One region of the Bradyrhizobium sp. CCBAU 11357 genome, then DNA from elsewhere that is predicted to be linked to it. Evidence: riboswitches for the same ligand, from Rfam matches in the RefSeq annotation. Region 1 holds a riboswitch; each other region holds the start of a gene.
What was found. Region 1 has a riboswitch for cobalamin ahead of XI05_RS38180 (energy-coupling factor ABC transporter permease). Riboswitches for the same ligand answer to the same signal wherever they lie in the genome.

Region 1 (7,574 bases):
GATCCTGGGCAATTCGCAGACACGCCGCGTCGGCCGCTGGGTCTATGCGCCGAGGCGGGCAGAATGACCGAGCCATCGCATCACGTCAGTGACGCGCTCGGCCCGTCGGCGCTCGGGCAGCTGCGGTCGCGAGATCATGATTACGGGAAGGCCGAGCCCGCGGGCCGCATCGATCTTGGCGCGCGCGCCGTCGCCGCCGGAATTGCGGGCGACGATCCAGGCGATGCCGCGTGTGCGCAGCATGTTCAGCTCGCCGTCGAAAGTGAACGGGCCGCGCGACACGATCACATCGGCCGCGAAGGGCAGGGGCGCGTCGGGCGGATCGACGAAGCGCAGCGTGTAGGCGTGCTGCGGCTTCGTCGCGAATGGCGCAATGTGCTGGCGGCCGATGGCGAGGAACACGTTTGCAGCGGCGTCCGGCAGCGCGGCGACGGCAGCGTTGACATCCGCCACCTCGATCCAGGTGTCGGCGGGCGCCTTGATCCAGGCCGCGCGCTCCAGCGCAAGCAACGGCGTGCCGGTTTCCGCGCACGCCTCGACGGCGTTGCGACTCATTTCCGCGGCGAAGGGATGCGTCGCATCGATCACATGGGTGATGCCTTCGCGGCGGATGTAGTCGGCCAGCCCGCTCACGCCACCAAAACCGCCGATGCGGGTCGGCAGCGGTTGGTCGGCCGGCGCGCGCGTGCGGCCGCCATAGGAATAGACGGCATCGATGCCGGCGCGCGCGATCTCCGCAGCGAGCAAGCTCGCATCGGCCGTTCCGCCCAGAACGAGGGCGCGCATCATGTCTGATCCCTGGCTGACCATCATCGGTATCGGCGAAGATGGCCTTGCCGGGCTGTCGGAGGCAAGCCGAAAGGCGCTTGCCAAGGCCGAAACCGTGTTCGGCGGCGAGCGCCATCTCGCGCTTGCCGGCGTTGGCAGCCGCGGCCGTCCGTGGCCGGTGCCGTTCGATGCGAATGTCGTGCTGAGCTGCCGCGCCCGGCCAACGGTGGTGCTCGCCTCCGGCGATCCGTTCTGGCATGGCGCGGGTACCAGTCTTGCCGAGAAGCTTGGGGCCAACGAATGGATCGCGCACCCCGCGCCGTCGACCTTCTCGCTCGCCGCCGCGCGCTTGGGCTGGCGGCTGGAGGCAACGACGTGCATCGGCCTCCATGCGGCGCCGTTCGAGCGCCTGGTGCCGCATCTGGTGCGAGATGCGCATATCATCTGCCTGATGCGCGACGCAGCGGCGGTCGGCGATCTCGCGAAATGGCTGACCGAGCGCGGATGGGGCGCGTCACTGATGTGGACGCTCGAGGCGCTTGGCGGGCCACGGGAATACACTGACCAGCATCGTGTCGACCTCTTTGCCGAGGAGGTCGCCGCTGATCTGGTCGCGGTGGCGGTGTGGGCGAGGGGCGCACAGGGCATTCCCCGCAGCTCGGGCCTGCCAGACGATCTGTTCGTCCACGACGGCCAGATCACCAAGCGGCCGGTGCGCGCGCTCGCGCTTTCGGCACTGGCACCTCGGTCCGGCGAACGGCTGTGGGATCTCGGCGCTGGCTCAGGCTCGATCTCAGTGGAATGGACGCTGTGCGGCGGGACGGCGATTGCAGTCGAAGCGCGCGAGGATCGCGCCGCGAACATCCGCAAGAATGCAGCCGCCTTCGGTCTGGCGCATCGCATCACAGTCGTCACGGGCAGGGCACCGGAAGCACTTGTCGGGTTGGAAGCGCCGGATGCCGTCTTCATTGGCGGTGGTCTCGACGAAGTGTTATTTGATGCGATCTGGACGCGGCTCTCGCCCGGAGCGCGGCTCGTGGCGCATGCGGTGACGCTGGAGACGGAAGCGCTGCTCGGCGAGCTCCATCAGCGCCATGGTGGCGAGCTGACGCGGGTGGAGATTTCTCAAGTCGCCCCGCTCGGGCGCTATCGGTCGTGGGAGCCAGCACGTCCCGTGGTGCAGTGGAGTGCGATGCGATGAAGGTCGCCGGGCTCGGCTTCAAGCGCGATGTGACTTTGGCTTCGCTGCGCGAAGCGCTGCTGGCTGCCGGCGGTGCGGAAGGACTTGCGGCGGTGGCAACCGTCAGCGACAAGGCCGATACCGACGCACTGAAGCAGCTCGCACGTGAGTGCGGCGTGCCGATCCGGGCCGTTCCGGCCGCGACACTGGCCGGCATCGACACGTTCACGCAATCGAAGCTCGTCGCGGAGAAGTTCGGCACCGGATCTGTGGCCGAGGCTGCGGCGCTCGCAGTCGCAGGTCCCAGCGCGCGGCTCATTGCAACACGGGTTGTCTCGCAGGATCGCACCGCGACCGCCGCGATTGCCGAAGGAGACGGCCCATGACCGTGCATTTCATCGGCGCAGGGCCGGGCGCGCCTGACTTGCTGACCTTGCGGGGCCGCGACCTGATCGCGGCCTGTCCGGTCTGCCTCTATGCCGGCTCGCTGGTGCCGGAGGGCGTGCTGGCGCATTGCCCGCCGGGAGCGCGGATCGTCAACACTGCCCCAATGTCGCTCGACGAGATCATCGCCGAGATCGCAGCCGCGCATGCGGCAGGCCAGGACGTCGCGCGGCTGCATTCCGGCGATCTCTCGATCTGGTCGGCGATGGGCGAGCAGCTCCGCCGTTTGCGCGCGCGTGGGATTCCCTACACAGTGACACCCGGCGTTCCCTCATTCTCGGCTGCCGCAGCGGCACTGGAAACCGAGCTGACGCTGCCCGGTCTTGCTCAGACGGTCGTGCTGACGCGCACGCCGGGCCGAGCCAGCGCGATGCCCGAAGGCGAGAAGCTCGCCGCGTTCGCCGCGACCGGCGCGGTGCTCGCGATCCACCTGTCGATCCATCTGCTCGACCAAGTCGTCGTCGAGCTGACGCCGCACTACGGCGCGGATTGCCCGGTCGCGATCGTCTGGCGCGCGAGCTGGCCGGAGCAGCGCATCGTGCGCGCGACGCTGGCAACGCTCGATGCGGCCGTGGGTGGCGAGATGGAGCGCACGGCGTTGATCCTGGTCGGCAAGACGCTTGGCGCGGCCGATTTCGACGAGAGCCGTCTCTACGCCGCCGATTACGACCGTCGCTACCGGCCCGTCGGTGCCGAGCCGCGCTTTCCGGAGGCGTCGTGATGCCTGCGAGCCTCGTCATCTCCGCGCCGGCCTCCGGCGTCGGCAAGACCACGCTGACGCTGGCACTCGCCCGCGCCTGGCGCCATCGCGGCCTGAACGTGCAGTGCTTCAAGAGCGGGCCCGATTACATCGATCCCGCCTTCCACACCGCGGCCACGGGACGCGCCTCGGTCAACGTCGACAGCTGGGCGATGGATCGCGGCACTATCGCACATCTAGTCAGCCGTGGTGCTGAAGCCGATGTCGTGCTCGCCGAGGGATCGATGGGCCTGTTCGACGGTGTCGCTGCGCGCGGTGTCTCCGGCACCGGAGCGACCGCTGACATTGCGGAGATGCTGGGCTGGCCGGTGGTTCTTGTGATCGATCCCTCCGGCCAGGCGCAGACCGCGGCGGCGATCGCCACAGGCCTTCGCGATTACCGCGCCGGCGTGCGCCTCGCCGGCGTCGTGCTCAACCGCGTCGCCAGCCCGCGCCATGAGGATCTGGTGCGGCGCGCGCTGAACGAGGCCGGCATCACCGTGTTCGGCGCGCTGCCGCGCCATGCCGAGATCAGTCTGCCGAAGCGGCATCTCGGCCTCGTGCAGGCTGAAGAGCAGGCCGAGATCGGCAAGCTGATCGACGAGGCCGCGCGCTTCGTTGCCGAGCACGTCGATCTCGATGCGGTGCTCAACTCGGCGGGCAAATGGTCGCCGCAAGCTGCGGCGAACGACATGAGCGTAACGCCGCCCGGCCAGCGCATCGCGCTGGCCCGCGATGCGGCATTCTCCTTCGTCTATCCGCACATGCTGGAAGCCTGGCGCGCGGCGGGCGCCGAGATCGTGCCGTTCTCGCCGCTGGCCGACGAAGCGCCCGATGCGAGCGCCGACGTGTGCTGGCTGCCGGGCGGCTATCCCGAGCTGCATGCCGGAAAGATCGCGGCCAATGCGCGCTTTCGCAGCTCCTTGCGCGCTTTCGCCGAGACACGGCCCGTGCATGGCGAATGCGGAGGCTATATGGTGCTGGGCGCAGGCCTCACCGACGCCGACGGTATCAGCCATGAGATGACGGGGCTGCTCGGCCTGGAGACCAGCTTTGCCAAGCGCCGCATGCATCTCGGCTATCGTCTGGCCGAACTCGCCGCGCCGATGCCGGGGCATCGGCCGGGTGCGCGCCTGCGCGGCCACGAGTTCCACTATTCGACCATCCTCACCCAGCCCGATACGCCGCTCGCGGTCGTGCACGACGCCACCGGCACAGTCATTGCAGAGACCGGCTCGCGCCGTGGCCATGCCACCGGCACGTTCTTCCATCTGATCGCGGAGGACCGGTGAGCGGCTTCGTCTCTTTCGTGTCCGCCGGTCCCGGCGATCCCGAGTTCCTCACGGTGAAGGGTGCCGCGCGGCTGCGCGAGGCCGATGTCGTGCTCTACGACGATCTTGCCTCCGGCGCGATCCTCGATCTTGCCCGGCCCGGTGCCAATCTCGTCGCGGTGGGGAAGCGGGCCGGGCGTCCTTCGACCAAGCAGCACCACGTCAACCGTCTCCTGGTCGACTACGCCGCAACCGGCGCGCGCGTGGTGCGCCTCAAGTCCGGCGATGCCGGCATTTTCGGTCGGCTCGAGGAGGAGCTGGAAACGCTGCGCGAGGCCGGCATCGGCTACGAGATCGTTCCCGGCGTCACATCCGCCTGTGTCGCCGCCGCCCAGGCCGGCATTCCCTTGACCCGCCGGCATACCTCCCGCCGGGTGCAGTTCATCACCGGGGCCGACGTCACAGGCGAGCTGCCGCCGAATTTGAATTGGGCGGCGCTGGCTGATCCCGAGGCCACGACCGTCGTCTATATGGGCCGGCGCACCTTTCCGGCGCTTGCCGCAAAATTGATCGCGCACGGTCTCGCCCCCAGCACCCCGGCGCTGTTCGCCGAATCTCTCGGGCGTCCCGACGAACGGCTGGTCCGTACCACGATTGCCGAGCTTGCCGAGCAGCTTGGCCGCGGCGGTGCCGCTTCCACCGCCGCCGTGATCCTGTTCGGCGCGCTGGCGGGAGAATATCCGGCATGACGGCTCCGGCAGCGGTTCGCCCCTTGACGCCCGCAATGCGAAAGGGGCACACAAGAGCGGCATGGTGCTCGACGCGGCGCAAAGCGCCGGAGCATAATCGGGAATGGGGATGGGCGGACCCAGTTGCGGCGCCCAAAACCCCAGCCGCCCCCGCGACTGTAAGCGGTGAGGGGCTCCGAACCGCCACTGGTCCGCAAGGTCCGGGAAGGCCGGAGAACCCAGTGAACCGCGAGCCAGGAGACCGGCCGTGCATGTTTTGAGGCCAAGGCCGTCGGGTGTGACGGCAGGAAGGAATTGAGCCATGCATATCGAACCCGGCGTCGTGACGGGCGCCAAGCTCGTGTTGAGTTACGCAACCGGAATCGCCGCAGGCGGCGTTGCCTTGAAGCTTGCGGTCGAGACCGTGCGCGAGCAGGGCGTCGTGTCGTTCGCCGCGCGGACGCTGGCCACGACGGCCCTCGTGTTCGTGTTCTTCGAGATCCTGCCGCACTTCCCGGTCGGCGTTTCCGAGGTGCACTTCATTCTCGGCTCGACCCTGTTCCTGCTGTTCGGCGCGGCTCCCGCGGCCTTCGGCCTTGCGCTCGGCCTGCTGCTCCAGGGCGTTTTCTTCGAGCCCGCTGACATCCCGCAATATGGCATGAACGTCACGACGCTGCTGGTGCCACTGTTCGCGATCCAGGCAATCGCTGCCCGGATCATTTCGCGCAACAGCGCCTATGTTGATTTGAAGTATCGGCAGGCGCTGGCGCTTTCGACGACCTACCAGGCCGGCGTGATCGCGTGGGTGGCGTTCTGGGCGCTTTATGGTTCCGGTTTCGCCATGAGCAACCTCGCCAGCATCGCGACCTTCGCGGCGTCCTACGCACTGGTCATCGTGATCGAGCCGCTGGCCGATCTTGCCGTGCTGGCGCTGGCGAAGTCGCTGCGTGGTGTCACCGCGCCTGGCTTCGTCACGCCTCGCCTGCACAACGCGGCTTAAGAGACAAGGGGCGGCCGTCATGGCCGCCCCACACACCCGATGCTCACGCTCTCCCTGATAGGCATCGGTTGCGGCGATCCCGAGCAGCTCACGCGCGCCGCGATTGCCGCCATCAACGCGGCCGATCTCGTCCTGATCCCGCGCAAGGGAAGCGCAAAATCCGATCTCGCCGATCTCAGGCGGACGATCTGCACTGACGTGCTCACCAACAAAGCGACGCGGATCGCCGAATTCGATCTTCCCGTGCGCGACGCGACCGAGGCCGACTATCGCAAGGGCGTCGACGATTGGCACGATGCCGTTGCCGCCACGTGGTCGCGGACCATTGCAAGCCATCTCGGCGGTGACGGCAAGGTCGCGCTGCTGATCTGGGGCGACCCGTCGCTCTACGATTCCTCGCTGCGCATTGCGCGGCGATTGAATCCGTTGCCGACAATCGAAGTCGTGCCGGGCATCACCACGATCCAGGCGCTGTGCGCGGCGCATGCGCTGCCGCTCAACGACATCGGCGAGCCGTTCCTGGTCACGACGGGGCGGCGCTTGCGCGAAGGCGGCTGGCCGGCGGGTGTCGATACAGTCGTGGTGATGCTCGACGGCGGCACGGCGTTCCAGTCGCTCGATCCGGCTGGGCTTCACATCTGGTGGGGTGCCTATCTCGGCATGTCCGATCAGATCCTCATGTCCGGCACCCTGGCCGAAATGGGCGCACGCATTGCCGCCGCGCGGCAGGACGCACGCGAGCGGCACGGCTGGATCATGGACAGCTACATTCTCAAACGCAGGCGTTGAGCGAGGCAGCATGCTTCCCGAATGGGTCACCCAGAACTGCCCCGAAATCTCCGCGGTCCATCGCGAGGCGGCCGTTGCGCGGCAGGCGCAACTGACGAAGCCGACGGGCGCGCTCGGCCGGCTGGAGCAGCTCGCGATCGAGCTTGCGGGCCTTCAGGCCACCGAGCAGCCGCGCGCCGCGCGGGTCCCGATCATCATCTTCGCGGGGGACCATGGCATCGTCGCGCAGGGCGTGTCGGCCTATCCGCAAGCCGTCACCATCGCGATGATGGCGAATTTTGCCTCCGGTGGCGCCGCGATCTCCGTGCTGGCGCGCGAGCTGGGTTCGAGCCTCGAGGTCGTCGATGCCGGTACGCTGTCCCAGGAGCAGATGTCCGGAGTAGTCACCGACAAGCCGCGCAGCGGTACGCGCGATTTCAGTGCCGAGGCCGCGCTCACCCCGGCGGAATTGGCCTTCGCCTTCGCGGCCGGCCAGCGCGCGGTGGTTCGCGCCGAGGCCAGCCGGCCTGATCTGTTGATCTTCGGCGAGATGGGGATCGGCAACACCACGACATCGGCGGCGATTGCTGCGAGCCTGCTCGGTGTGAGCGCCGGGGAGATCGCGGGCAGCGGCACCGGCATCGATGCGGCCGGCCGCGCGCACAAGGCGCGGGTG
Region 2 (7,574 bases), on a different contig from region 1:
CTTCCGGCAAATAATCAGTCAACTTTCGAGACCGCACGAGCAAAGGTTCATCGGTCGATGCACAGTCACGTTAAGCTACCGCAACGTGCTCACAATTCTTTCGACGTCCTCATTCAGTTCCAGATAACGGTCCTTGATCCGGTGGCGGACCCGTGCGCCCGCTTGCGTACCTGCTGCCGCCGACAAGAGAACGCGGATAATACCACTCCCAGCGACGCTTAAGATTGATCTAAGAGAATAGATCGTAAGAGAGTTCGCGATCGTGAGCCGCATGATTGGTTGCCGTACCCACCACGACTTCCTTCAATCTCGACCTCTCGTCGTACGAATTTAAGGTCACGCTTACCGGTATTGGCCGTGCCTTCAGGATTCCATAGACCGACTGCCGATCTTTGCCGATTGTGTAAGTGGAGCGTCTGCCATAGTAAGGCTACCGCACGGAATGGCAGCGGCCGGAAGCAAGCTTGATCCGGAGCGCCGCCGCCAAGGCGCGAAGGCGGACGCCGGCCATTGTAGAAGGCGAGGTATCGTCGATCGAGACGCGGGCGTCGGACACGGTCTCATAGGCATGCTCGACGAACACGTTGTCGCGCCGGGCAAGCAGGCCGTCCGTGATGATGGGGTGCCATGACTGGCGAGCACGCTGGTGAACGTTGCGCCCGTGAACTACGAGCCTTGGTCGGTGCTGAAGATGTCCCGCTTCCGTGGAACATTCAGGAAGTGCGAAACCCTTGCTTGCTCATGCGAGCTCGTCCTTGCGGGATGCTCGAAAGGCTGATGTGGACGGATTAGCTAATGCAGGTGAGGTTCGAAGCTCCAACACATCGGCGAAGATTGTCCAATCGCGGACACTCTTTTGCTTGCAAAAATCAGTCTCCGCCTGCTGAGCAGCAGCACCCAGGGAGGCGGCATCGACTTTGAATGCTGCCTGGCACGCACGATGCTCGCCGCCAGTATCGTCACAAACGGTCTTAATAAGCCGAACATTACATGAAGGCATGCCCCTCTCTTCCCGTGGTTCGCTTATCCACTATTCTGCCATTCGCACCGAGAGTACTTGATCTGCCTCAAGCAGCACCCCAAGAGGTCTGTCCGCTCGTCCGAAGATAGATCCAGATGTAACAGCACGGCGCGAGCCGCTTTTTGTCGCGAATAACAGGGATGGCCTGTCTGTCCTACCTGCGTTGCACGACGCTTTGAGCCGAGGGGCAGCGCCTCTCAGGAGCCTCATGCCGCCAACCGGGAAAATCAAGTCTTTGATCGAGGATTGTCTCGCAGAGACGATCGAGGACAACATGCACTATCATCGCAGGCGCGTGCGCGCAGATTTCTCATATGCGGCGGCGAGGGACTATACGCGCAGGCGATCGTGCGGCAAATCAGGCAAGGAACCCCGATCTTGCATCCGACGGTCCACCAGCCGCCGCCACAGCAAAGCCCATCATAAGGCTTGCCGTAGCCCAAGTTTCGACGAGCCCTTTCGGACTTCAGTGCCAAACCCTAAGGGTGGGATCAGCCCCGGCAAGGCTACCGACAATGAAAGGCGAACAATCGTTTGACCATCCGCGTGCACGGAGCAATGAGGAAAAATGCTGCCGTAGCCCATGGAACGTGAGTTGCGCCTCAAATCAACACGCTGGCGTGTTGCAGAGAGCGCGAGGCCCTGGCGGACGCCCGAGTTCGGACATGTCGACTGCCAATGCGGGCGTCTGCGGCACGTACGGGCCGCTCGAGCTCAACCACTCCCGGACGGACCAGCCTTTTGACCCGCATCGATGCTGCGGCGGCTGCGTCCTGATAGAGGTGATCTTCTAGTAAGGTCAGACGCATGGTGGAAAGAACGACTTGAGCCCATGATGCTTTAATGTCCGGGTACCAGCGATCACTTTTTAGGACTCCTTCCGGGCCAAGCCGAGCCGCGGGTCAATGACCTGCACATGATAAGTTGCGCCGCTTGCGATGGCGTCTACTTTATCGACCTGCGGACAGGCCCGATTATGGGCTCCGAGCGAAGCTACGTTCATCCTAATGGTGTCAACCGAATCCGGCGTCTTCGCGCTCTCCCTAGAGCGCGTGCTACGCGCGCCAGAGCGCGGCTGAGGACGCCCGCACAGCCACGCCATGACGCTGCAGAACACGGAGATGTCTCACCAACAAGAGACGTGACATGACAGAAAGCCGGACCATTTACCCCGCCGCGGGCCGGATTGCTGGAGCTGCAGACCAGTTTAGTCCGTGCAGAACAGTTACAAATACCAACAGCCGAGGTCTTGAGCTGACCCAGATCGATTCGATGCAAGCTCAGGCGTTGTTTCCCGGCGGAAATTCAAATATTTCGGTTCGCGAGCGCATCATGTTCCGTACCAACGAAGCCACGGCCGATAGCCCTCTGCCGCGGCTCACGCCATCGAGACCGCGCGCCGTCCGGTCGAGTCGGGCAGAGCCTGTTCGCGCGGAAGCCAAGCATGTTCGTAATGTTCACAAGGTTGTCTGAATTTGTCAGCTCGCGGCGATGAACTTCGTCCAGGATCTAATGGCGATTCGATCTGGGAGCGGCTCGAAATTATGCCGCCCTTCGATCAGGATCTGGAGATTGCCGTGATCGAGGGCAATTCAATTCACCGGGTGGTCTTTCCTTGTCGCCGGGTGTTCGGCGGATGGATCAACGCGAATACCGGAGAGCAGGTCGCCGTGCAGCCGACGCATTGGCGTATATGGCTCGGATAGCGGCGGCCATCCTGCACAATAGATTGGCGTGAGTTGAGGCAGGAACTGGCTTCGGCGTCCTCTCGTCGGAAACTATGTCGAGTTCCTTGAATGAGAGCGCCTGACGGGGAACATGTCCGAGCGGACCGATTGCGATCGGCCCGTGCGGTGACCGTCCGCCATCACTCCTCGCATTACTGTCGCAACCGTTCCCAATGTACTCGCGAGCGACACACCTCTGTGTAGATTTTGAATCTCAGACCAAACGATCGCTTACCACGTTGCGACGACAAACGTGTCGATATGAGTCCACATTTTTGGCGAATGTTCTCGCCTTGATGAACCGTCGGCTATTCTCTCTCGGCCAAGTAGCGCGAGGCGTCAGCGTCGTTCCTCCGGGTGCACCTCCTTCGGACCACCAACTGGGGCCAGGCATTTTTTGTTGGCCCCAAGGCTTGATCGAGATTGTGGAGAGCGCAAATGACCACAAGCGAATTCGCTTGGTCGAGAACAGACCCGAGCGCGGGATCAATTGTTTTGCGGATCGGATGCTGCACGCAGTTCGCGGGCGGCAGCGACCATGTTGGTTAGCGCAGGCCGAACCTCCGCCCAATTGCGCGTTTTTAGGCCGCAGTCCGGATTGACCCAGAGCTGCGATTCCTGCAAACGCGTCCGAGCTAGCACCATCAGCTCCTTCATTTCGCCCACCTCGGGAACGCGTGGAGAGTGGATGTCGTACACGCCCGGTCCGATTTGATTTGGATATTCGTACTTGCTGAATACGTCAAGTAGCTCCATTTTCGATCGAGACGTTTCGATCGAAATGACATCCGCATCCATTGCAGCGATTGCACCGATGATGTCGTTAAATTCTGAGTAGCACATATGTGTATGGATTTGCGTTTGATCGGCAACGCCCGATGAGCAAATGCGGAAGCAATCTCCCGCCCAATCGAGATATGCCTTCCACTCCGATCGGCGCAATGGCAATCCTTCCCGGAGTGCCGCTTCGTCGATCTGGATCATGGCCGCACCGGCATTCTCGAGATCGCGGACTTCGTCGCGGATCGCGAGCGCAAGCTGACGGCAGACCTCGCTTCTAGGAATATCATCGCGAACAAACGACCAGTTCAGGATGGTCACCGGTCCGGTCAACATCGCCTTCATTGGCTTGCTAGTTAGTGATTGCGCATAGCGCCACCAGTCCACGGTGATCGGCTTCGACCGCACTACATCGCCAAACAGGATCGGGGGCCTGACGCAGCGCGAACCATAAGACTGTACCCATCCCTTCCTGATAAATAGGAAGCCGCCGAGTTGCTCGCCAAAGTACTGCACCATGTCATTGCGCTCAAATTCGCCGTGCACGAGGACGTCAAGACCGATGTCCTCCTGCCAATGTACGGCGCGGGCTATCTCCTCCTTGATGAACCTCTCGTATTGTTCGTCGCTCATCGCGCCTAGCGCATGCGCCGCACGAGCATTTCGAACGTCTGCGGTCTGCGGAAACGATCCGATTGTCGTGGTGGGAAAAGCTGGTAGTCCAAAGCGTGCCCTTTGGATCTCGGAACGACGGGCGAATGGGCTTGCGCGCTGGCGCATCGTCTGGTCGATTGCCCTCATCCGGGTAGCGAGATTGGCATCATGGATCTTCGGCGAAGTCCGGCGGGCAGTCGCAGCGCATTCCGAATCGGCGAGAGGTAGCCCAACATTCTGGTCGCCAGCGAGTGCTCGCGCCAGGATCGCAAGCTCACGCATCTTCTGAACAGAGAAAGCAAGCCAGCTCCTGACGTCGGACGAGAGCCCGGTCTCGAGTTCAACATCGACCGGCACGTGAAGCAGCGAGCAGGATGGAGCGAGCTGTACACGGTGCTTGCCGAGCTTCGCAATCGCGGGCTCCAGCCGCTGACGGAGCGACCACAAGTCCGACCGCCATACATTCCGGCCGTCGATGACACCGAGCGACATGACGAGATCACTTCGGCCGACAGCGACGATTTTATCCAACAACTCTGGCGCTCGAACCAGATCAAAGTGCAGACCGGAAACCGGGAGGCTCAATGCGGTATCCAGATTGTCGCCTGGCTCGCCGAAATAGCTGGCAACCATGATCTTGATAGCCGGTCCCTCTTTTGCGAACCGGTTATAGGCATGTAGCAATGATTTTCGCACCGCTTCGTCCAGATCAAGGACCAGGCAGGGCTCGTCAAACTGAACCCAACTTGCCCCTCGTTCGGCCAATTCATGCAGAACCTCGATATAGACCGGTATCAAATCATCCAGTAGCGAGAGGGGCTGGAACGCGCTATCGGCACTCTTACCGAGCTTTAGGAATGTGACGGGCCCGATCAGGACAGGGCGGGTTTGAAAGCCTAGAGCCTTTGCTTCCACATACTCTTCAATGGGCTTGCGAGAGCAAAGTCTGAACGCCTGTCCCTTGTAGAACTCGGGAACCATGTAGTGGTAGTTGGTATCAAACCACTTAGTCATTTCCTGCGCGGGTGCGCCAGACCCCCGCGGGCCCAGACCGCAATTCGCATCCTGATCGTCGCATTGTGATCCGCGAGCCATGGCGAAGTACGTCTTGAGGGAAACGGATTCTCCTTTCGAGGCGTAGATCTCCGGGATAGCGCCAACCATGACACTTGTATCGAGCACCTGATCATACAGCGAGAAGTCATTCGACGGAATGACCGTGACGCCGAGAGACTTCTGACGAGCCCAGTTCGCTGCGCGCAGGCCGGATGCGTCCTCGAGCAATTGCTGTTCGCTGATCTTTCCGGCCCAGTAGCTTTCAAGAGCGAATTTGAGCTCACGCCTTGGACCGATGCGTGGCGTACCGAGCGTAGCAACCGGAAGAGAGAGAAGAGACATAGTGTTAACCCCTGTTGGGGACAGAGGCCAAGGCGGACGCAGGCAGAGGAAGTCGCGCGGGCGACGGCTGCTTGGCGCACCACCGAGACACCCCGCCCGTGGACCAATCTATCGTCGGGGCAGGTCTCCTGGCTCGCTGGTCATCGCTGCTGTCCGGCCTTCCGGAAGCCGTGCGGGCTTCAGTGACATCGTTGGACAGTAGCTCGCCGCTCACAGTTGCGGGGGCAGCGCCGGCATTTGGACCGGCTTCCCTCTTAGCTCCGGATCAAGTGGGATTCGGAGAACCTCGACGACTTGGATTATCGGCAGGAGAATTCTTCGGTCAACCTCTCAGATTATGTGCCACGCTAATCTGCGACATCTACTAGGCGAATGACCGTGCATCTCTATGATTCTCTAAACAGAACTGTCGCAATCAGAGATGTCCTTGTCAGATGTCGGAGTGCGACGCGGAGCTGCCTTGAGGCGACGCCGCCCGCCCCATCAATGAAAGGGACAAAACCAGCCCGCGGGGCGGCGATTACCGCCGTTTCGAGCAGAATGCATTCGATGCGGCTTCCGATTTCCAGCGGTTCGCCCAGCACATCCACTGGCCAGCTATTTTCTCGACTAAAGGATTCCCATTGAACACGTCAAGGCAGCCGGTGCAATCTGGCAACATGCGCGGCGAGCAGGTTGATTTTCGTGCCAGCCAGGCGTCAAAGTTCGTCGATTAAGTCGGCTTCGTATCGCCAGTCATCATGTAGGCCGAACGCCGACGGCAACTATAGCGAACCACACCGTTCAATGACGGCAAACGCACTCCAGATTCTCATCAGGCACTTGGCATTGAGGCGTTCACCTCTTCCGCACACTATCTTGTGCGGGACAAGGATGCACAATCTTGTGCGGGACAAGGATGCACAAACTGCGGCCGATACACTGAATGGAAACATCGAAAGGTGCGCAGGTCGGAAAGTCGACAAGAGGGACATAAAACCCGTGCAAATCTCCGCCTGCTGCCTGGCACGAAGAATGCAAGCCCCTCGACATGCCCAGTCTCTTCTGCTGAGGATGTCCAGCTCAGCCAATTGACGCTGTCGCCGGCTAGGGAAGTTAGCGGCGCGTGACATGGAGGGGAGCGCCTGCCCGCGGGACAGCCGCGGGTGCCCCGTCGCGTCTCCGTAAACTTCTCGCGCTCGCTCATAGCAGGTTCAAGGTTGCCCGCTTTGAAAGATGTACGGATGAAACGTGATAGGCCGAGGGTTATGAAGAGAATGTCGGGAAGACCCGCGCTATGGCTTGCCCTGGGCGGACTTCTAATCTGCCTAGCCTGGCCGGCTGCCATGAGCAACACTATTCGCGCCAGCGACAACCCACTTGTCGAAGGACTCAAGTCAACGTGGCGAGCGCAAGATGGTGAGACGATAGAACAAATCATCTCCAATGTCTCGAAGGTGGCACAGTTCGTCCCTCAGATGTGGGGGGTCGTTGAACTTGGCGAAAACGACTATGTTTTCGTTTCGTGGACCAGACACCGAGACAACAAATCAGACGAACAGTACGCTATCACCTGGAAAGTCGCGCTCGACGGTACGATTGAGCTTGCGTCAACCTATGCGAAGCCGATGGAATTGGGCTGGCGTGCCCTAGCGCTCTCGTTGATCGCCAAAGAAGTCGCAGATGGTGAAAGGGACGCAAACCTTAGCTTTCTGCATGATCCAAGTAACTTCAACTTTGTGACTACGCCGCAAGGCCGGCTCGGCGATCTTCTGCGGCAGGGCCGATGCACAATCATTGAACCTGTTGGGGTAGACTACTTACCCAAGCAGAATGACAAGCCGAACGAGAAAGGCGATCTATGGCGCATTCTGCTCTTGGTGAATTGCGATATCCAAGGACCACGTTATTTTACACACAACGGGGTCATCACTTTCGAGAAGAGCGAAGGCCAAGATTGGGAGCCACAATCCTCTTTCGCCAAGCGCATCGCGAAATTTCCTCCGGGCTCCTGG
Region 3 (5,455 bases), on a different contig from region 1:
GCAACAGCGGCCGGTGCCGGAAGGGGCGCCCTGACCTCGGGAGCGATGATGTGCCCGTACGGACCCTTCACCTCACCACCGGATTTGACGTAGTCGTTGTAGCGCTTGCGGACTTCCATCTGACCAATTGAGGAAGAAATCGACGTCGTTTGCCGGAAGTCGGGAGTCGAGCGGCAATGCCGATTGCTGGCCGGGTGCCGCCGGCGCAACCAGGCGCGGCGTGACGATGATGACCAGATCGGTTTCCTCCTGCTGGTACGATTTGATGCTGAACGAGGTCCCGATCACGGGCACCGAGCCGATCCAGGGAAGTTGCGAAACGTCCCGGCGATTGCGAGTCTGCAGCAGGCCGGCGATGGCGAAACCCTGGCCGTCGCGCAGTTCGACCGTCGTGCGTGCATCGCGGCGGGTCAAGGGTGGAACGGTCGTCCCTGGATCGTCACTGCATTGGCGAAATCAAGTCACTGACCGATGGCTCGACCCGAAGGTTGATCACGCCGCGCGAGAGCACGGTGTGGACGAAGCCCAACTCGACACCGAACTTCTTGTAGTCGATTGTGATGGTTGGAAAGCCGTTCGTCGTTTGGGTCGGGATCGGGATTGGAAACTCGCCGCCGGCAAGGAAGCGGGCGGCATCGCCGGAAAGCGTGGTCAAGTTCGGTTCCGCCAACCTGCGAGCCAATCCTTTGGTTCCCAATGCAGAGATCAGCACGTCCACCGAGCCGCCGCCGGCGGTCCTAATAAGGCGACCTCACGTTGCGCAACATCGCTGGCGCGCTGGGGGTCTAGTGTTTCCGCGCGCGACGTTTTCTGCGACAAGGGCGAATGCCTGACGCGCGTCGGCAAATCCCGTTGTTGCGAGCGACATGCTGCATCTAACGAGACCGGGTTCGGAATTCCTGGTTTCGTCGATCGTCTCAAAGCTGGGTGTCGAATAGGATGACGCTGCGGTCCAATTGACGGGGTCGGCGCAAATCAGCTGTCAATCGGGCTATGCCGACCCGCGTCGAGCTTCTCGCGGATCATTTGATTAGATGCGCCGGCATTCCGGCAGTCTGCCTCGACAGGGCCGGGCACATTGCCGCGGACGACCGCTTCGGGCTGTTCCCGAATTGCCGTTTGCTGGCCCGCCCGGCAACCAGGCGACGGTCGCGGCGCTGCGGGTGTGCTCGGTCGTCCCTCGAACTGCCGCCATACTGAGAGCCGGGTTCAGGAAGAACTGCCTATTGCTGAGCGCCGCCTCACAGCGTCAGATGTTGGCTGTTCGCTTGAACCATTTCCTTGGTAGGCCAATGTAGTAGCCGCGCCTGCGAAGCTCTAGCTCGGATCTATTGAGCGTTTCGCAAATGGATTTCACAGGCGTGCCGGCATCAACAAGCTTGCGCAGCAGTTCGTCTTCTCGTTTGGTCCAGCGAGGAGAGCCGAGAGTCAATGTCAATCCAACCTCTTAGCCCACACTTCGTCACACTCGAATCTGTTCAAATGAGTTTCGCCATCCTAATTTCGCATTCCAGAACACGACCTAAAATCGCAGAAAAAGCTTGGGCCTCCGGCGCCTTGTCTGTCCCAGTCATCGCGCCGGCCTCAAGAAAGGAATGGCAGGCGAGGCGCTCCTTCGAAAGCTATACGTTGGCATAGACGAAGCTCCCGGATCCTCTGCCAACGAGATTTCGGAGCCACTAGGATTCGCCCAGACTTGTCGGACGACCTGTGAGATGGCCGTGCGGCCGAGGAGTTAACCCCGCTAGACCGGATACTTGGCCCGCGATGAGCGGCCCAGCCGCAACTATGTCGGCAGCTACATCAGGACGTCGAAGTGGGGAGCTATCGGCTATCGCCGCGATGGGCTAACGCTAGAATTAGTCCGCCGCGCGGCCAGAAGCGGCATGATCAACGACATCTTGCGTGCAGCGGCAACGCGCGATTGGTACTCTTCGATGTCCACTTCGCGCGTCACCTGCGAGAACGAATCTTCAAAGCTGGCGTGAAGTTCGCCTTCTTCGATCCACGACTTACCGCCGTCCGAACTGATGCGATGGCCGACGAACACCTCACGTCGGCGCGCCTTGCGGTAAACCATGCGTTCGATCGTCCAATTCGTCATGGTCCCTCACGGTAGCAGCATGACTTGATCCGAGCCGCGTTGCCGCGGCTTTTCCATTACGAATCCGCACATCACCCATGTTCGGCCTTGATACCTCGAAAATACACTCTGCCCTAGCGACCGCGCTTCAGGGCATCAACTCCTTCGGCTGGTAGGCATTGGGCTCGCCCTTGATGTTCCGAACTGGTCCAATTCATCCGAGCGACTTACACGCCAAGTAAGCGTCGGCTCATACAGCGTGACGGACGGTCGCCCAATCGTGTGGCGGATCGAACAATTTTAGCTCCTGTGGTTGTGCCTCCAAGCGGCGCCTCAGAAATCACCCATCAATGCGCCCTTTCCAACAACGCGCCGACCAGTCTTGATTGATCTCGCTGCCTGCCACGATCAGCATGAGCGGCTCCTTCACGCGGCGGGCAATGCGCCGCAGCGTAGCCGAGCCCAGATCGCTCATTGCCGCGGCGCCACCGGGATGCGAGTGCCGATCGCCGAGGTAATCAACGTCACCCGTGCTATCCTGAAAAGCCCGCCGTATCTCTGCGACCTGCCAAGCGTGATCAGGCACGAAACAGTGTCGCCCGTGAAGGGCGTGCGGGCCGGGACCGCGAAGGTCGACTACCACCCGGTCTTTCCCCACGCGCCCAGCCGAGAAGAACTCCGCCATTCTCAAGGGGGGACAAATTCGCAAGCAAATTTGCACATTGCCCGCATCACGTGCGAAGAAAGCAAGACGTTCATTCCCCGGCCCAACAGCGTCGATGTGGGGGCAATCAAACGCTCCCAGCGTGGCAGTACACGTGCTCTGTTTTGGCCTTGCAGTGTCAGGATAGACACTTGCCAGGTGCCGGGGTCCTACTTCCCTTCTGAGAGCAATCCGACCGCACTGCGGACGACTTCAAGCGAGACTTCTTGCAGATCAAAGCCTCCTCCGGTGAATGTAGGCGCATTGCACCCTAACGGCGTGACCATTCCGGTATTATCGAGACGCGGTTTGGATATATGTTTCTCGTCCTTCCGATGTTCATGGAGGCAAGCCAAGCAGCTTTTGGAATCGTAACAAAGCGCGCGACCACGCCGCCTGCGAGCCCCACGGTCGCGTAGCCCATCACATAAGGCACTTTCAGTTGGAAAGTGATTCCCCGAGCCAAGCCCCTGCCAGGGGAGGGGTGGAGACTCGACGGGAAGCACCTACAGCGGACATCGCCGGGTGAAGGGATAGTCCAGACCACGAACGCCGCAAGGGTAACAGGCGACGCGATCGGATCATGAAGCGTTTCAAATCGTCCCGTCAGGCTCAATTTTTCTGTCAGTTCATGATCAGGTCACGAACCTTTTCCACATCCTCTCTCTCGGAGCCGTCACTGCCGACTTCCGTCGTGTTTCGCGCGAGCGAGCCTTTGCGACTTGGCGCGAGATCTCCACGACAACGCTCGCCGAACCTTGACCTCGGGGCTGCTCCAATTCGTTAACTTGACGGCGCCGCCTTGACGAATCTCCGCGAGTGGCGCCTATATGTAGCCCGTCACGGTCTTCCATTCCCGCATCTCGTAGGATGGAAGCTAAGAGGGAACCCGGTGCGCCGGCAACGGCTATTCCGAGGCTGCCCCCGCAACTGTAAGCGGCGAGCGGTTGTCATCATGGTCACTGGCGCGACAGCGCTGGGAAGGCCGACAGCCCCAGCGACCCGCGAGCCAGGAGACCTGCCGCGACTGAACGAAAGTCCTCGGGCGGGGTGCCCCGGTGGGTCGCTTGCAGCTGGTGATATTTGTCCGATCTCCTCGCAAGTCGTCCGCACGGCCCCCAGCCTCAAACATCGCGGGGTTGCCGATGTCGCCGTCTTACGATTTCGATCAGCATGGTCATCTCGTCGCGTCACCGAGTGTGCGGCCGCGCCTAGCGCAGGCGAAGCCTGCCGCGCCTGAGCCGTGTCTGGTGCCCCTTTCGCCATCGCCGGCTCCGCTGCCGTGGCCCCTCGCGCCATCGCCAAAGCCGGCCGACCTCACGCTCGATCCGTCTCGCGACGACTTGTTGACATCATTCGGCAAGCTGACGCTGACCAACCGTTATCTGCTCGCCGGCGAAACTTACCAGGACATGTTCGTGCGGGTGTCTTGCGCTTTCGCGGACGATGTAGCGCATGCCCAACGTCTCTATGATGCGATGTCTCGGCTGTGGTTCATGCCGGCCACACCGGTGCTCTCCAACGGCGGGACCACGCGCGGCCTGCCGATCTCCTGCTTCCTTAACTCAGTGTCGGACTCGCTCGAAGGCATCGTCGGCACCTGGAACGAGAACGTCTGGCTTGCTTCCAATGGCGGCGGCATCGGCACCTACTGGGGTAATGTTCGCTCAATCGGCGAGAAGGCGAGGGGCGGCGTCACCTCGGGCATCATCCCGTTCATCCACGTCACGGACGGCCTCACGCTGGCGATCAGCCAGGGCTCCTTGCGGCGCGGCTCGGCGGCGGTCTATCTCGATATCCACCATCCCGAGATCGAGGAGTTCCTCGAGATCCGCAAGGCGTCTGGTGACTTCAGCCGCAAGAGCCTCAACCTACATCACGGCATCAACGTCACCGACGCGTTCATGTGTGCCGTGGGCGCCGGCACCGCATTCGCTCTGCGCAGCCCGAAGACTAACGAGGTCGTCCGCGAGATCGATGCCCGCCAGCTGAGGCAACGCATCCTTGAGAATCGGCTGCAGACCGGCGAGCCTTATCTCTTGTTCATCGACACCGTGAGCCGTGCGCTCCCCAAGCACCAGCGCGAGCTCGGCCTCAAGGTCTCGACCTCCAACCTGTGCAGCGAGATTACCCTGTCGACCGGCATCGATCATCGCGGCGAGGAGCGCACCGCGGTGTGCTGCCTGTCGTCGCTCAACCTCGAGACCTGGGACCAGTGGAATGAGGAGCCCACCTTCATCGAGGACGTCATGCGCTTCCTAGACAACGTGCTCACGCACTTCATCACGGTGGCGCCGGACGGCATGAAGCGTGCCCGCTACGCTGCCCTGCGTGAGCGCTCCGTCGGCCTCGGCGTCATGGGCTTCCACTCTTTCCTGCAGGCCAAGGGCATTCCAATGGAAAGTGTCATGGCCAAGTCGTTCAATCTGAACATGTTCCGGAAAATCCGCCGCGAGGCCGACGCGGCATCCGTGACGCTCGCGCGCGAGCGTGGCCCGTGCCCGGATGCCCTGGAACGCGGCGTGATGGCGCGCTTCAGCCACAAGATCGCAATCGCGCCGACCGCCTCGATCAGCATCATCTGCGGCGGCACCAGCGCCTGCGTCGAGCCAATCCCGGCCAACATCTACACCCATAAGACATTGTCCGGCGCCATCTCGGTGCGTAAT

Region 2: linked by a shared signal. The riboswitch ahead of metE (5-methyltetrahydropteroyltriglutamate--homocysteine S-methyltransferase) and the one ahead of XI05_RS38180 (energy-coupling factor ABC transporter permease) in region 1 are both predicted to bind cobalamin.
Region 3: linked by a shared signal. The riboswitch ahead of XI05_RS01060 (ribonucleoside-diphosphate reductase subunit alpha) and the one ahead of XI05_RS38180 (energy-coupling factor ABC transporter permease) in region 1 are both predicted to bind cobalamin.

What each region holds. Positions count from the first base shown of each region.
Region 1 is NZ_LBJW01000113.1:511,280-518,853, forward strand. It holds gene cobJ (precorrin-3B C(17)-methyltransferase) at 1-67, shown strand, start outside; gene XI05_RS38150 (cobalt-precorrin-6A reductase) at 43-789, opposite strand; gene cbiE (precorrin-6y C5,15-methyltransferase (decarboxylating) subunit CbiE) at 788-1,969, shown strand; gene XI05_RS38160 (cobalamin biosynthesis protein) at 1,966-2,334, shown strand; gene cobM (precorrin-4 C(11)-methyltransferase) at 2,331-3,113, shown strand; gene XI05_RS38170 (cobyrinate a,c-diamide synthase) at 3,113-4,423, shown strand; gene cobA (uroporphyrinogen-III C-methyltransferase) at 4,420-5,151, shown strand; cobalamin riboswitch at 5,197-5,415, shown strand; gene XI05_RS38180 (energy-coupling factor ABC transporter permease) at 5,453-6,130, shown strand; gene cobF (precorrin-6A synthase (deacetylating)) at 6,170-6,919, shown strand; gene cobT (nicotinate-nucleotide--dimethylbenzimidazole phosphoribosyltransferase) at 6,930-7,574, shown strand, end outside.
Region 2 is NZ_LBJW01000080.1:13,050-20,623, reverse strand. It holds partial or broken gene XI05_RS10505 (IS3 family transposase) at 429-702, opposite strand; gene XI05_RS10500 (hypothetical protein) at 2,168-2,494, shown strand; gene XI05_RS10495 (hypothetical protein) at 2,566-2,727, shown strand; gene metE (5-methyltetrahydropteroyltriglutamate--homocysteine S-methyltransferase) at 3,235-5,580, opposite strand; cobalamin riboswitch at 5,682-5,884, opposite strand; gene XI05_RS10485 (nodulate formation efficiency C protein) at 6,906-7,574, shown strand, end outside.
Region 3 is NZ_LBJW01000007.1:553-6,007, forward strand. It holds partial or broken gene XI05_RS01040 (type II and III secretion system protein family protein) at 1-745, opposite strand, end outside; gene XI05_RS01045 (hypothetical protein) at 1,832-2,104, opposite strand; gene XI05_RS01050 (hypothetical protein) at 2,424-2,558, opposite strand; partial or broken gene XI05_RS01055 (IS6 family transposase) at 3,352-3,548, shown strand; cobalamin riboswitch at 3,613-3,826, shown strand; gene XI05_RS01060 (ribonucleoside-diphosphate reductase subunit alpha) at 4,130-5,455, shown strand, end outside.